Regions from separate parts of the Sphingobium sp. YBL2 genome, predicted to be linked through region 3. Evidence: predicted binding sites of a transcription regulator. Region 3 holds the regulator's gene; each other region holds the start of a gene.

Region 1 (5,383 bases), 1.3 Mb from region 3:
CGATCCGTTCCTGCACCAGCCGCATGATAGCGGGCGCGTCCCGCACCGGCAGGCTGGTTTCCACCCGCAAGGGAAAGGCAAGGCCGTCGCTGCGGAAGAACAGCGCCTCGAACCGTCGACCGCCTTGCCCGCGTTCGCTGAGCCGCTCCCCCACCTCGGCCGCCATCTCCTCCAGCGTCCGGAGGGCAAAGGCGGTGCTGCCCATCGGCTCGGCAAAACGCCGCTCGATCCGGATCGCGGGACGCGACCGCCGGGGTGCAAGAGGCCGCCTCCCCAATCCCAGCAAAGCGTGCAGCGCGTCCACCGCCGCCTCACCGAAGCGCGACGCCAGGACCGCCGCCGGCCGCGCCGCCAGATCGCCCACGGTCCGCAGTCCCGAGCGGCGCAACGCCACCGCGCTTTCATCCTCCAGCCGCAACGCCTCGACCGGCAGGCGGCGCAGCGCCGCATCCTCGTCCGCCGCCGCGCCCACCGGAAAACGGCACAGCGCATGCGCACCCTCCGCCGTTCCGGCAAGGGCATGGCGCACCCGCATGCCATGACGCTCCAGCCGTTCGGCCGCCTCGCGCGCCAGCATCTCCTCCCCGCCCCAGAGATGCGCGCAGCCGGTAATGTCGAGCATCAGACCGAAGGGTGAATCCAGCGCCGCAACCGGCGTGTAGCGGGAACAACCGTCGCAGAGCCGCTCCAGCCAGTCCTGATCGCCATGGGGATCGGCATCGAACACGCGCAGGTCCGGTTCCCGCGCACGCGCATCGGCCAGCGTCATGCCCGGCGTCAGGCCCAGCGCGAGAGCGTCGGCGTCGAGCGTGGCCAGCCGCATCGCGCCGCGCACCTGTTCGACGACGGCTGCGGGACCTTCGCCCTGCGCCCAGAGATCAGGCCGCGCGATCCGAAGCCGGTCGATCGGCAGGAACGGAAACCACAGCGCCAGATAGCGGCGCTTGCCCATCGCGTCCTCCGCCCTCCCGTCCGCTGCCATCCTGTCCAAGGCCATGGCGTTCATCGCGCCCACCTCCACTTCCTTCAAACATGCCCCGGCCATTGTCCCAGACCAGCCGCCAGCCGAGCCCGTCCCGTCCCGCCCGCCGTCGCAACAGGCCAAGGTCGAAGGCGCTTCTGCCCGGCCCGTTTCCCGGCAAGGGCAGAGAGGGCGCCGCCGCAACGCGCCAGCGCGTGTCCGCCGCGCTAGGCACCGGATCGCCGCCCACCCGCAACAGGAAAGCCGTGACGCCGGACGACTCCGCCGCCAGCGCCAGCCGCCGGCTGGCTGTCAGGTCGAGCAAGGGCGCCGGCCCGCGCAATTCCACCACAAGTGCGCCCAAAGCGGGGCATCGCAGCGCGTCGACCGCCGCTCGCAGCAGCATGGCGTCATCGGCCATCGCGCCGATCAGCAACCGGGCGGGATCGATGCCCAATGCGGCCAGTCCGGGGCCATAGGGCATGCCCCCCGCCCGGCCCGCCGCCATCGTGCGCAGCCAGAGCAGGGGCGCCTCCCCCGCCGCCAGCCGCGCGAGGATCAGGGCCAGCCCAGCCCCCGCCCCCCCTTCCTCTGTCGCGGCGAAGAATTCATGCACCCGACCCCGCGCCAGACCGCCGTCCAGCGCCAGGTCGAGCGGCGCATAGCCGGTTTCCACCCGCGCATGGGGCTGGGAGGCTGGAACGCCCTCCAGCGATGCGATATGCCGCCTGAGGGCGGCGAGGGTCTTCACCGACTCAGCCATATATTCGTTCCCTGTTTGTTCTTTTCGCCGCAATGACAGGCGCTGTCAATCGACCGTGAAGGCCCGAGCCGGAAAAGGCGCTGGCGACGCTCGCACCCCACAATTTCCCAAACGCTTCCCCCGTCAGCGCTTTTTCTGTAAGTTGTCGCGGCGGGTGTTACCGAGGCGACTCGAAATGCCGGACTGAAAGGCTGCGAGCGCCTGCCAATGTGGGAGAGGGCTTGTGCCGGTTGCGGTAGCCATCGCCATGCTCGTGGTCGGTTCGGTCGCCTTTCACCTGTTCAGTCCATGGTGGCGCACGCCCATCGCATCCAATTGGGGATCGATCGATTCCGCGCTCGACGTGACGCTCTGGATATGCGGGGCGGCCTTTGTCGGGCTGAACCTGTTCCTTGCCTGGGCGCTGGTCAAATATCGCCATCGCCCCGGCCATCGCGCCCATTATGAGCCGGAAAACCCTTCGCTGGAAAGGCGGCTGACATTCTGGACCGCCATCGGCATCGCCGGCATGCTGGCGCCGGGGCTCGCGGCCTGGGGCAAATATGTCTCGGTGCCGAAAGAAGCCACCGTCATCGAGGCGGTCGGCCAGCAATGGCAATGGTCCTTCCGCTATCCCGGTCCGGATGGCGTGCTGGGTGCGGCGGGGGTCAAATATATCACCCCCGACAATGGGCTGGGCCTCGATCCGCTCGACCCGTTCGGCCGGGATGACATATTGGTGGAAAGCGGCGACCTTCATCTGCCGGTCGGCAAGCCGGTGAAGATCGTGCTGCGCTCCAAGGACGTGCTGCACGACTTCTATGTGCCGGAATTCCGGGCCAAGATGGACCTCGTACCCGGCATCGTCACCTATTTCTGGCTGACCCCGACCAAGACGGGCACGTTCGACATCCTCTGCGCCGAACTGTGCGGCACCGGCCACCATGCGATGCGCGGCAAGGTGGTGGTGGAGACGCCCCAGGCCTTCGCGCAATGGCAGGCGCAGCAGAGCAGCTTCGGACAGATTCTGGCGGAGGCGCCGCCGGCCGCCATGTCGATCCTGCTGATCAAGGCCAATGCCTGTATCGTCCCTGCCTCCTGGAGCATTCGCTGATGGCTACCACCCTGGCCGACGACCTGCGCCCGCTGCATCATCCGCATAGCTGGGTCACCAAATATGTCTGGAGCCAGGATCACAAGGTCATCGCCATCCAATATAGCTGCACCGCCATCGGGATCGGGCTGGTGGCGCTGGTGCTGTCGGCGCTGATGCGGTTGCAGCTTGGGTTTCCGGGGGCTTTTCCGGCGATCCAGCCTGATAATTATCTGCAATTCGTGTCGATGCACGGCATGATCATGGTGGTCTATCTGCTGACGGCGCTGCTGCTGGGCGGCTTCGGCAATTATCTGATCCCGCTGATGATCGGGGCGCGGGACATGGTGTTCCCCTTCGTCAACATGCTGAGCTTCTGGTTCTATCTGCTGTCGGTGATCGTGCTGGTGGCGGGATTCTTCGTGCCGGGCGGGCCGACCGGGGCGGGATGGACGCTCTATCCGCCGCAGGCGATCAGCGAGGGGACGCCGGGGCATCAATGGGGCATCGTGACCATGCTGGTCAGCCTCGCCATCTTCGTCGCGGCCTTCACCATGGGCGGGTTGAATTATGTGACCACGGTGTTGCAGGCGCGGACCAGGGGCATGACGCTGATGCGGATGCCGCTGTCGGTGTGGGGCATCTTCACCGCTTCGGTGATGGGCCTGCTGGCCTTTCCGGCCTTGTTCGTCGCGGCGATCATGATGCTGTTCGATCATCTGGCGGGCACCAGCTTCTTCATGCCCACCATGCAGTCGATGGGTGCGATCACCCCGACGCAGGGCGGCAGCCCCCTCCTCTTCCAGCATCTCTTCTGGTTCTTCGGCCATCCCGAAGTCTATATCGTCGCCCTGCCCGCCTTCGGCATCGTGTCGGACCTGATCAGCGTCCATGCGCGGCGGAATATCTTCGGTTATCGCATGATGGTGTGGGCGATCGTGATCATCGGGGCGCTGAGCTTCCTGGTATGGGCGCATCATATGTATGTGAGCGGCATGAATCCCTATTTCGGGTTCTTCTTCGCCACGTCGACTTTGATCATCGCCATTCCGACGGCGATCAAGGTCTATAACTGGCTGCTGACCCTGTGGCGCGGCGACATCCATTTGCGGGTGCCGATGCTGTTCGCCATCGCCTTCATCTTCACCTTCATCCACGGCGGGCTGTCGGGGCTGTTTCTGGGCAATGTCAGTGTCGATGTGCCGTTGTCCGACACTTTCTTTGTCGTCGCGCATTTCCATATGGTGATGGGCGTGTCTCCGGTTCTGGTGATATTCGGCGCCATCTATCACTGGTATCCCAAGATATTCGGCAGGATGTGGAACGAAACTTTGGGGAAGCTCCATTTCTGGATCACTTTCCTGGGCGTCTATGCGATCTTCCTGCCGATGCATTATCTGGGGATTTTGGGGGTTCCGCGCCGTTATTACGCTCTGGGCGAGACGGCCTTCATCCCGCAATCGGTGCATCTCGCCAATGCGTGGATCAGCATTGCGGCGCTGGTCGTCTTCTGCGCGCAGGGGCTGTTCTTCTTCAACATGATCTGGAGCCTGTTCCGGGGGCCTCGCGCCGATCCCAATCCCTGGGGCGCGGCCAGCCTGGAATGGCTGACGCCCGACACGCCGCCGGCGCATGGCAATTGGGGGCCGCATCTGCCGGTCGTCTATCGCTGGGCCTATGATTATAGCGTGCCGGGGGCGGCGCGGGACTTCATTCCCCAGACGGAACCCCAAGTGGAACAGCGGGCATGACCATCCTCGCGCGCCTCACCGAAAAGAGCTGGGAGCCGGGCCCGCAGCCGGTGGAGCGGGATCGGCCGTCGGCGGGGGCGGTGGGGATGGTCGCCTATTTCGGCGTGGCCATGGTGATGTTCTCGCTGCTGCTGGCGGCCTATCTGATGCGCATGGGGCTGCATGCAGGCACGGAACATGTCCATGACTGGAAGCCCATGCCCGATCCGCCGCTGCTGTGGATCAATACGCTGGTGCTGGCGGCGAGCAGCGTCGCCTGGGAAGTGGCGCGGAGGGAACGGGCGGTTCGGGCGGCAATCGTCGGATCGGCGCTGGGGGTGCTGTTCCTTGGCGGGCAGTTGTTGCTCTGGCGGCATTATCAGGGGGCGGGCTATACGCTGTCGAGCAATCCGGCCAATGCCTTTTTCTATCTGCTGACGGCGCTGCATGGTCTGCACATCATCGGCGGGCTGTTTGCCGCCGGACGGGCGCTGGCGGCGGCCAATATGCGCAATGTCGCCCTTTGCGCGCTCTACTGGCATTTTCTGTTGATCGTCTGGCTGGTTCTCGCCGCTTTGCTGCTGTCGACTTGAGGATGTTCCGCCATGGCTCAGGCTGTCCCAGATAGAGAAGTCATCGCTCCCACGTTGAGGGAGATCGCGTCCGACTGGTCAGCCGATCAGGAAGTCTTCCGCCATACCCATTGGGGCAAGGCGATGATGTGGATCTTCCTGCTGAGCGACACCTTCATCTTTTCCTGCTTCCTGACCGGTTACATGACGATGCGGGCGTCGGCTGTACTGCCCTGGCCCAATACGGCGGAAGTGTTCGCCCTGAATATCGGCGGGCAGGAACTA
Region 2 (5,383 bases), 480 kb from region 3:
TCATGCCGATCGGCCGGCTCGACATGACGACCGAAGGCCTGCTGCTGCTCACCACCGATGGGGAGTTCAAGCGGCAGATGGAGCTGCCCTCCACCGGCGTCCCGCGCACCTACCGCGCCCGCGCCTTCGGTGAAGTCAGTCAGAACCAGCTGGAGGACCTGTTCGACGGGCTGGAGATAGACGGCATACGCTATGGCCGGATCGAGGCCAATCTGGAACGCCGCACCGGCCGCAACCAGTGGATCGAAATGACGCTGACCGAAGGCAAGAACCGCGAAGTCCGCCGCGTGCTCGAACATCTGGGGCTTCAGGTGAACCGGTTGATCCGCACCAGCTACGGCCCCTTCCATCTGGGCGAGCTGGCATCCGGCGCGGTCGAGGAAGTGCGGCAGCACGATCTGGTCGTCTTCCGCAAGAGCCTTGGGAAACCCTGACCCCCTCCGTTCGCCCTGAGCCTGTCGAGGGGCCCTTCTTTTCTGGAACGAGCCAGCCCATGAGAATAATTGCAGGCCAATGGCGGGGTCGCCCCCTTACCGCCCCCAAGGGCGACGCAACACGCCCTACGGCGGACCGCACCCGGGAAACCCTGTTTTCCATGCTGCTGAGCCGGATCGGCTCCTTCGAGGGGCTGAGCGTCGGCGATTTCTTCGCGGGCTCGGGCGCTCTGGGGTTCGAAGCGCTCTCGCGCGGCGCGGCAAGCTGCATCTTCGTGGAACAGGACCGCGCGGCGCTGGACGCGATCCGGGCCAATGGCGACAAGCTGGGCATCCGCCCCGACATCCGCCAGAGCAGCGTCCTGTCGCTGGGTCCGGCAAGCGAGCCGCTCGACCTCATCTTCATGGATCCGCCCTATCAGAGCGGCGCTGGCATGGTGGCGCTGGACAAGCTGAGCCGCCTGGGCTGGACCGGCCCCGCAAGCTGGATCAGCATCGAAACCGACCGGCGCGAGGATGTGGCCGTAAAGGGCTTTACCGTGGAGACGACCCGTGACGTTGGAAAGGCCCGACTGACGCTGCTGCGCGCAACGGAGCGCGCCGAATAGTGCGGCGGGGATTGGGCAAAGTGATGGCGCGACGGACATGACCATGGGCCATCTCCGCGGCTGCGCATTGCACCCAGGCTGCGACCGGAATATCGGGACCAGCCCCGGCGACCTTGCTGACGGTGCTCGACCGGCACAGCCTGACCGGCGGCGCGACCGGACCGGGCATGGCGACCATGATCGCCGCCATGCCCGGCCTGGCAAGCATCAACGCCGCTTGCGCATGGACTTGGGCGCTTCGCTCCGGTTGATGCAGCTATCCTGCACGGTCCTGCTGCACAGCGGATAATCCTTCTGCTCGGTCGGCGGCGGCGTCATATTGCCACCCACGGTCGCGGGATTGGCTGAGGTTCCGACAGGAGCGGAGGGATCACGCGGAACGCCGGCAGGAGCCGGTTGCATGCCCGTGTCCGGCGGCACGGCTCCGGTCGGCTGCCCCGCATTGGGATCGGCGGCTGGGGGCGGTGTCGCGGGCGTCGCCGGAGTGGCCGGGCTGGCTGGCGTCGCTCCCGGTTCGGCGGGGGTCGCCGGCGTCGCAGGCGTCGCGCCCTGGTCGGGCGGAGGCGGCGTATCGGCGGCGGGCGGCTGCGCCGAAGCCGGCATGTCCTGCGCGATCGCAATGCCGGTAACGCCGGTGCCGAAGGCCAATATGGCCGCACCTGCCAACAGGATCGATTTCATCGGGATCATCCTTTCCTTTGTTCTCGCCCCGTTCTGCCGTTTGGGCTGAACAAAGAACCGGATGCGCGATGCCTGCGTTCCGGCCCGGGCGACGAGCCGTTGCGGATGCGCCGCCAGACGATCCTGCCCGTCGGCCTCAGGCCTCGGGGTAGCGCTGGAACTTGGGCAGTTGATGCGCGCCCTCCATCCATGGCGCAGCCTCGGCAAATTGGACGTGGATGGCTGGCGGCAGGTTCGACTGGTCGTCCAGCGTTCCGGTCTGGATGTCGATCATGCCGGGGAAAACGGCGGCATTGCGGTAGAAAAGGCCCGTACCGCAGGTTCCGCAAAATTCCCGCGTCACATTGTCGGAGGACCGGTATGCCACCGGCCGACCCGTCACCGTCACCTGTTCTTCAGGGAACAGGGCCCAGCCCACCATCGGCGCGCCCGCGCTTTTCCGGCAATCCGAACAATGGCACAGCGCGCTATAGGCCGGCTCGCCCTGCGCTTCGTAATGGATCGCCCCGCATTGGCACCGCCCCGAGAACATGGCCTTTACTCCTTGCATGATTCGCCTTTTGTTCTCATAGAAGGAGCAACGGTGCAAGGGCCGCCCGCCCTTGCCGCTTCCCGCCCGGCATCCTAGTTGATAGCGCATGACTCTGCCCGCTCCCTCCCCCGACGATCCCCCCTATCTCCAGGGGCTGAACGAACCCCAGCGGGAGGCCGTGCTCACGACCGAGGGGCCGGTGCTGGTGCTTGCAGGCGCCGGCACGGGCAAGACGGCAGCGCTCACCGCTCGCCTCGCCCATCTGATCGCCACCCGTCGGGCCTATCCTTCGGAAATCCTCGCAGTCACCTTCACCAACAAGGCGGCGCGCGAAATGCGGGAACGCGTCGGTCGGATGATCGGCCCCGCCGTCGAAGGCATGCCCTGGCTGGGCACCTTCCACGCCATCGCCGCGAAGATGCTGCGCCGCCATGCCGAACTGGTGGGGCTGCAATCCAATTTCACCATCCTCGACACGGACGATCAGCTTCGCCTGATGAAGCAGCTCATCCAGGCGGAGGGAATCGACGAGAAGCGCTGGCCCGCACGCCAGCTCGCCGGCCTCATCGACCAGTGGAAGAACAAGGGGCTGACGCCGGAGGAAATCGGCGCCGGCGAGAGCGAGGGCTATGCCAACGGAAAGGGGCAGAAGCTCTACGCCGCCTATCAGGCGCGTCTTCGGGACGTGAATGCCTGCGATTTCGGGGACTTGCTGCTGCATGTTCTGACGATTCTGAAACGCCATCGGGACGTGCTGGAAAGCTATCAGCAGCGCTTCCGCTATATCATGGTGGACGAATATCAGGACACCAACAGCAGCCAGTATCTGTGGCTGCGCCTGCTCGCCCAGCAGCGCAAGAACATCTGCTGTGTGGGAGACGACGACCAGTCTATCTATTCATGGCGGGGGGCGGAAGTCGCCAATATCCTGCGGTTCGAAAAGGATTTTCCCGGCGCGAAGATCGTCCGGCTGGAACAGAATTATCGCTCGACACCCCATATATTGGGCGCTGCGTCAGGAGTGATCGCGGAAAATGGCAATCGCCTGGGCAAGACGCTCTGGACCGACATCGACGTGGGCGAGAAGGTCCGCATCATCGGCGTCTGGGACGGGCCGGAGGAAGCGCGGCGCGTGGGCGACGAGATCGAATCGATCGAACGCAGCGGCCAATCGCTGGAGGGGGTCGCCATCCTCGTCCGGGCCCAGCACCAGACGCGCGAGTTCGAAGACCGCTTCATCCAGATCGGCCTGCCCTATCGCATCGTGGGCGGCTTCCGCTTCTATGAACGCGCCGAGATCCGGGACGCGCTCGCCTATCTTCGCCTGGTCAATCAGCCCGCCGATGACCTGGCGTTCGAACGGATCGTCAACGTCCCCAAGCGCGGCCTGGGCGACAAGGCCGTGGAAAAGCTGCATCGGCTTGCCCGGGCGGAGGGCGTTCCGCTTGCCCTCGCCGCCGCGCGAATCCTCGACACGGACGAGATGACGCCGCAGGCCCGCCGCAGCCTTGGCGCCTTCATCGGCGATCTCGCCCGCTGGCGGGACCGCGCGGTGCAACTTCCCCATGCCGAACTGGCCCGACAGATATTGGACGAAAGCGGCTACACCGCCATGCTCCAGGCCGAACGCACCGCCGAAAGCGCGGGAAGGCTGGAGAACCTCAACGAACTGACCCGCGCCATGGAGGAATATGAGACGCTGGGCGCATTCCTGGAGCATGTAAGCCTCGTCATGGACAATGAGGCGCAACAGGACGAGCGCAAGGTCACGATCATGACCATCCACGCCGCCAAGGGGCTGGAGTTCGACACGGTCTTCCTCGCGGGGTGGGAAGAAGGCATCTTCCCCTCCCAGCGCGCGCTCGACGAAGGCGGCCTCAACAGCCTGGAGGAGGAACGCCGCCTCGCCTATGTCGCGATCACGCGGGCGAGGAAGTCCTGCGTCATCCTGCACGCCGCCAACCGCCGCATCTATGGCCAGTGGACCAGCTCCATCCCTTCGCGCTTCGTCGGGGAATTGCCTCCCGAACATGTGGAGGAGGAAAGCAGCATGTCCGGCGGCGCCTCGCTCTGGCGCGCCAACTGGTCGGAGCGGGCCGATCCCTTCGCCAATGTCCAGCGCGGCACCGGTCGCGGCCCCGGGTGGCAGCGCGCCCAACAGAGCGGACAGTTCACCCGCGAACCCGCAAGGATCGTGGAGGCGCGCGCATCAGCGGTCTCGCTCGGCAACAAGGGGCGGGATGACATGAGCGTCGGCCTGCGCGTCTTCCACCAGAAATTCGGCTACGGCACGGTGGCGGAGATCGAAGGCAACAAGCTGGAGATCGATTTCGAAACGGCGGGTCGGAAGCGGGTGATGGACAGCTTCGTCCAGCCTGCCTAGCCGTCAATCGAGCCTTTTCTCAAGACCGCCGTCCAATACGTAGATACCGGATGAAATAGCGGTGGCAGGTACCGTTTTGTATGGGAATGATAAAGATGGGTGGATTCAGGGACCTTCCGCTATCGGATGGTAAAGCGTTATACCGGACATCCGGATTTACCAAAGAGGCCGGCGCGAGAACAATAATCGCAGCAATGATGGGATTGTTGGCATCAGTCACTGGTTCAGCGAACGCCAGCAGCATTGTGGGGCCAGGACGGTTTTGCGGCTATTCACCGATTATCGACCTGCGAGATGGTGAGAAGGTCACGACTTTGGAAGGCGGGATACACGGAGGCAGCTTCCGCTGGGAAGGTGCTTTCGGGACCCTCGAAGTGCATGGAGTAGGATGGGCCAGTCGTCCGAAGGGTCGGATTGTTAAGGCCCACTCTTCCAACAGTCCTGCACGATTTGCACAAAAGCGAGCGGAAGGCCTTTACCAAATAGCAATCTGGAATGGCGAACACGGCGCTGCCTATTTCACATCGCCAAAATCGTTCACCCGTCCTCAATTGGATGCAATTGATCGGGTAGAACTATTTGAGGAAGGTCAGTCGCCATCCAACTGCAAATTGCGTACCATCTTCTCTTGGGAGTAGCCAAAGTCGGGCAGGTTTTGGTCGCGGTTTCATCCGATACGAACGACCGGCAATGGTCGCTTGCCGCTATTACACGCCCAGCCACTCCAGCCCGCCCGCAAGCTCAT
Region 3 (5,383 bases):
CCGCCCGGTGGCCGGGTGCGTCAGGCGATCGTCGTCGGTGGCATTCTTGCCTGTGCGGGGTGCCTGCTGGTCTGGGGGAAAGCGACGATCGTCGGATCGCCGCCCCTCGACCGCCCCGCCTTCATCTCGCTGAAGGGGGAGGTCCGGTCGGTCGAAAGGCTGCCCGCGCAGCACATGAGTCGCGTGCTGGTCCGGCCTGTCGGCGTGCCTGCCCTGCCGCCCCTGGTGCGCGTCAATCTTGACGATGCGTCGATGCCGCCGGGGGTCGGGGAGGGAGCCATCATAGCCTTCCGCACAAGGCTGATGCCGCCTGCGCCGCCCAGCCTGCCGGGCGGCTATGATTTTGCGCGCCGCGCCTATTTCGAGGGCGTCGGCGCGACCGGGCGTGTGCTGCCGCCGCTCACGGTCCTGCGGCCGGCCACGGCCGGCCCCCGGTTGAGGGCGCGTCTGTTCGAGCATATCCTGGAGCGCGTTCCGGGACAGGGCGCCGGCATCGCCGCTGCCCTGGCCACGGGTGATCAGGGCGCAATCGCGCAGGCAGATGCGGAGGCGATGCGTCGGAGCGGCCTTGCGCATCTGCTGTCGATCAGCGGTCTGCATGTCACGGCCCTGATCGCTGCGGTGATCTTCCTGTTGATGCGGCTGATGGCGCTCAGCCGCCGGGCGGCTCTCGACTGGCCGCTGATGCTGCTGGCCGCGGGCGGCGGCGCTCTGGCGGGCATCGGCTATACGCTTCTGACCGGCGCAGAGGTGCCGACCGTGCGATCCTGCGTCGCTGCCCTGCTTGTGCTGGGCGGACTGGCGATGGGGCGGGACGCGATCACGCTCAGGCTCGTGGCGGCAGGGGCGCTGGTGGTGCTGATCCTCTGGCCAGAAGCACTGGTGGGGCCGAGTTTCCAGATGAGCTTCGCGGCCGTGATAGCCTTGGTGTCGCTGGGCGAGCATTCGGCCTTCCGCGCCTTTCTCGCGCCGCGTGGCGAAGGGGTGGGGCGCCGGATCGGGCGCAATCTTGCGGGCATGCTGGCGACCGGCCTGGTCGTGGAGCTGGTGCTGGCGCCGATAGCGCTGTTCCATTTCCACAAGGCGGGCATGTTGGGATCGATCGCCAATCTGGTGGCCATACCGCTTACGACCCTGGTGGTCATGCCGCTGGAGGCGACGGCCTTGCTGCTGGACCTAGGCGGGTGGGGTGCGCCCTTCTGGTGGCTTGCCGCGCGATCGATCGACCTGCTGTTGCTGATTGCCCATGGCGTGGCGTCCAGCCCTTGGGCGGTGGTACTGGCGCCCGCCCAGTCGGGCGTAGTGTTCGGCCTGATGCTGCTGGGCATGCTGTGGTGCCTGCTATGGCGAAGCCGGTGGCGCTGGGCGGGTCTGATGCCCGTGACCACCGGCGTCATGATGGTCCTGACCAGCCCGATGCCCGCCATATTGATAAGCGGGGACGGCCGGCATGTCGCGGTGCGCACTGCCGATGGCGGCATGGCGATGCTGCGGGCGCGAGCCGGCGGCTATGCGCGCGACGTCATGGCGGAAAGCGCGGGTTATGACGGTATCTTGCAGGCATTGACGGCGCTGCCCCAGGCCCGCTGTTCTCCCGATCTATGCGCCGTTCGCCTGAAGGGAGGGGGCCGGAACTGGAACCTGTTGCTGACGCGAAGCAGCGTGAGGATCGATAATGCGATACTGGCGCGGGATTGCGCCTATTCAGACATCGTCGTCAGCGACCGCCGCCTGCCGGGCGCCTGTCGCCCACGCTGGCTGAAGGTGGATCGACACTTCCTCGCCAGGACGGGTGGCCTGACCATCGATCTGGACCATGGCACCATGCGCAGCGCGAAGGCGTGGCATGACGAGCACCCCTGGGTCGCGCGGTCTTCCCGCCGGCCGCGCGAATACAGGAAGCATCAGTTATATCGGCGCAGCAACCCGGCCAGCTTGCCCTGGATGCGGACCTGCCGAGGGTCGTAGATCTGCGGTTCATAGGCGCTGTTGGCGGGATCGAGCCTGACCTTCGGACCCTCACGCCGGAAATATTTCAGCGTCGCTTCATTTTCGTCGATCAGGGCGACCACGATCTGCCCCTCGCGCGCGACGTCGGTGCGCTGGATAAGCGCGAAATCGCCGTCCAGAATGCCCGCTTCGACCATTGAATCCCCCGCCACTTCCAGCGCATAATGATCCCCGGTGCCCAGCAGCGCGGCAGGAACGGAAAGCATGTTCTGCCCCTCCAGCGCCTCGATCGGCACGCCCGCCGCGATCCGGCCGTGCAGCGGAATCTCCAATATGTCGTTGGCGGCGACCGGGGGCCTGCTGGCCACCGGACCGGGCGTCAGCGGCGGCTTGGCAGGCACGACGACCTTGGGAGCGCGATGCATGGCATCGGGCAGCTTGAGCACTTCCAGTGCGCGGGCGCGATTGGGCAGGCGGCGGATGAAACCGCGTTCCTCCAACGCATTGATCAGGCGGTGGATGCCGGATTTGGACCGCAGGTCCAGCGCTTCCTTCATCTCCTCGAAAGAGGGGGATACGCCTCCCTCCTCCAGCCGGGTCTGAATGAAGCTCAGCAATTCCTGTTGCTTGGGTGTCAACATCTCGCCTTGCCCTCCTTGGAACGGATGGAGAACGCATAGGAAACGGAACGGGGTAAGTCAAGCGCCTAACCGTTGGGCGCTTTTGCTGGAACGCGGAAGGCCGCAGGCCGTTTAACGCCTGCCTTCCACGAAGAAGGTGAATAGGAGAGAAAGATGGCCAACCAGAACAACCAGGGCGGCGGTCAACGTCGCGACCAGCAGGGCGGCGACCGCTCCAGCCAGGGTGGACGCCAGCAGCAGCAGGAAGACCGGCAGGGCCAGATGGGCGATGAACGCCGTCAGGACAAGTCGCCCGGCAAGCAGCAGCGCTGAAGGAACGGCGGCGGTCCAGCAGGGCTGACATCGCCGCCATCCGTCAGGACTGCACTGGAAGGGGTCGCGCGGCGGCCCCTTTCCTTATGCGAGGGGAAGAACCGTGACGTGATCGCCGGCGGCAGCCGGAGCAGAGCCGGCGGGGCGCAGGATGAGGCAGTCGGCCATCGCCATGGCCGCGGTGGCGGCGCTGTCCTGCGATGTCACGGAAACGATGCCCGCTTCCGTGCGGAACGCGCGGAGGTAATCGTCGCGTTCCCCCGTGGCGGGCAGCGGCGCGGCGAGCGTCGCCGGCGCGGTGCGGGGCAGGGGCGATGCCGCGCCCATCATATTGCGGACCAGCGGCAACAGGAACAGCGTTGCCGTCACGAAGGCCGATACCGGATTGCCCGGCAGGCCCAGGAAGACGGCGGAACCCAATGTCCCCGCCATCAACGGCTTGCCCGGACGCATGCGGATCTTCCAGAAATCGAGCGAACCCCCGGCCTGGACGAAAGCCGGGCGGACGATGTCGTGATCGCCCACCGATGCGCCGCCGGTCGAAACGATGATGTCCGCCTGGCTGGCGCGGGCAAAGGCCTCGACCAGGCCGGGGAGATCGTCCGGCACGATCCCCAGATCGATGACATCGCAGGAAAGGCCGGCGAGCAGGGCGGCCAGCATGGGCGCGTTGGAGGAGGGAAGCTGGCCGGGCTGCGTCGGCGCACCGGGGGGCACGAGTTCGTTGCCTGTCGAGAGCAGGGCGACCCGCGCCCGGCGCGATACGGGCAGCGTCCCATGCCCGCCCAGCACGGCGAGCGCGATCTGCGCCGCCCCCAATGCGCTGCCGGCCTTCAGCAAAAGGCCGTCCTTGCGGAAGTCGGAACCGGCCGGACGCACATGGCGGCCCTTCGTCAGCGCCTCCTCCAGTCCGCGCAGCATGTCCCCCTCGCGCGCGGCGTTTTCCTGAATCAGGATGCTGTCGGCGCCCTGCGGCAAGGGCGCGCCGGTGAAGATGCGGCAGGCCTGGCCGGGTTCGAGGGGCGGAGGCGGCGGGCCGCCCGCCGCGCTTTCGCCGGCGACCTGCCATGGCCCGGGCCATTCGGCGGCGCGCACGGCATAGCCGTCCATGGCGGAAAGATCGGCCCAGGGCTGATCACGCAGCGCAACGACATCTTCCTTCAGCCATCGTCCGGCGCAGGCGGGAATGGGCATATGCTCCGTCGGCAGCGGCCTTGCCAGCGCCATCAGGCGGCTCTGCGCCTCCGCGACCGGAAGCAGGCTCATGATGCCGGCCCGTCCCCAGCCGTCCAGTCGCCGGACTTGCCGCCGCTCTTGGCCAGCAGGCGCACGTCGCTGATGATCATGCCCTTGTCCAGCGCCTTGGCCATGTCATAGACCGTCAGCAACGCGACCGACGCGGCGGTCAGCGCCTCCATCTCGACGCCGGTCTGACCGGCGGTCTTCGCGGTCGCCGTCACGGTCACGCCGCTGCCGTCGAGATCGAGGTCGATGCTGACCGAACTGAGCGGAATCGGGTGGCAGAGCGGGATGAGGTCGGCGGTTCGCTTGGCCGCCATGATGCCCGCCACGCGGGCCACGGCCAGCACGTCGCCCTTCTTCACCAATCCCTGCTCGATCGCTGCTGCTGCATCGGGACTCATGCTGATGCGGCCGCTCGCGACAGCCTTGCGCGCGGTCGTCGCCTTGGCGGAAACATCGACCATATGGGCCGACCCTTCCTCGTCCAGATGGGTGAGCTTGCTCATCGCCCCGTCAGCAGCCCGCGCGTGGCGGTTTCGACATCCGCCTGCCTCATCAGGGTTTCCCCCACCAGAAAGCAGCGCACGCCATGGTCCGACATGGCGATCAGGTCGTCATGGCTGCCGATGCCGCTTTCCGCAACGAAGGTGCATCCTTCCGGAGCCTGTCCGACCAGTTCGTAGGTGCGGGCGAAATCGACCGTGAAGTCGCGCAGGTCGCGATTATTGACGCCGATCAGGCGCGAGCGGAGCTTCATCGCGCGCTCCAGTTCCTGCGCATCATGCACTTCAACCAGCGCATCCATGCCCAGGCCAAGGGCGGCGTCCTCTATCTCCGCCATCTGATTGTCGTCCAGCGCGGCGACGATGATCAGGATCGCGTCGGCGCCGAGCGACCGGCTTTCCAGCACCTGCCAGGGATCGACCATGAAATCCTTGCGCAGCACCGGCAGGGCGCAGGCCGATCGGGCCGCGACCAGATAATCGTCATGCCCCTGGAAATAGGGTTCGTCGGTCAGCACCGACAGGCAGGCCGCGCCACCCGCCGCATAGGCGCGGGCATGGGCGGGCGGATCGAAATCGGGGCGGATCAGGCCCTTGGACGGGCTGGCCTTCTTGATCTCCGCGATCAGGCCGAATCCGGAGCCGGCGGCACCGTCCAGCGCCTTGCGGAAGCCGCGTGGAGGCGTCTGGTCGGCGGCGCGGGCGTGAAGCGAGGAGATGGGCGTGGCGGCCTTG

Evidence for each region. The regulator LexA, encoded in region 3, represses DNA repair genes until DNA is damaged. The targets are predictions, from matches to a motif close to GTTCCNCNCTTGTTCT.
Region 1: a site for LexA is predicted at 1,731-1,746, ahead of TZ53_RS21375 (ImuA family protein). Genes of this name have one in related genera too.
Region 2: a site for LexA is predicted at 2,275-2,290, ahead of TZ53_RS17355 (ATP-dependent helicase). Genes of this name have one in related genera too.

The regions. Positions count from the first base shown of each region.
Region 1 covers NZ_CP010954.1:4,615,921-4,621,303, forward strand. The annotation lists gene TZ53_RS21370 (Y-family DNA polymerase) at 1-982, opposite strand, end outside; gene TZ53_RS21375 (ImuA family protein) at 879-1,724, opposite strand; gene TZ53_RS21380 (cytochrome c oxidase subunit II) at 1,948-2,817, shown strand; gene TZ53_RS21385 (cytochrome c oxidase subunit I) at 2,817-4,547, shown strand; gene TZ53_RS21390 (cytochrome c oxidase subunit 3) at 4,544-5,119, shown strand; gene TZ53_RS21395 (heme-copper oxidase subunit III family protein) at 5,132-5,383, shown strand, end outside.
Region 2 covers NZ_CP010954.1:3,766,011-3,771,393, reverse strand. The annotation lists gene TZ53_RS17375 (pseudouridine synthase) at 1-434, shown strand, start outside; gene rsmD (16S rRNA (guanine(966)-N(2))-methyltransferase RsmD) at 494-1,042, shown strand; gene TZ53_RS17365 (hypothetical protein) at 1,250-1,723, opposite strand; gene TZ53_RS17360 (GFA family protein) at 1,860-2,255, opposite strand; gene TZ53_RS17355 (ATP-dependent helicase) at 2,362-4,638, shown strand; gene TZ53_RS26235 (hypothetical protein) at 4,725-5,276, shown strand; gene TZ53_RS17350 (phytanoyl-CoA dioxygenase family protein) at 5,346-5,383, opposite strand, start outside.
Region 3 covers NZ_CP010954.1:3,282,488-3,287,870, forward strand. The annotation lists gene TZ53_RS15180 (ComEC/Rec2 family competence protein) at 1-1,968, shown strand, start outside; gene lexA (transcriptional repressor LexA) at 1,905-2,591, opposite strand; gene TZ53_RS27185 (hypothetical protein) at 2,745-2,903, shown strand; gene TZ53_RS15190 (molybdopterin molybdotransferase MoeA) at 2,988-4,169, opposite strand; gene moaC (cyclic pyranopterin monophosphate synthase MoaC) at 4,166-4,651, opposite strand; gene trpC (indole-3-glycerol phosphate synthase TrpC) at 4,648-5,383, opposite strand, start outside.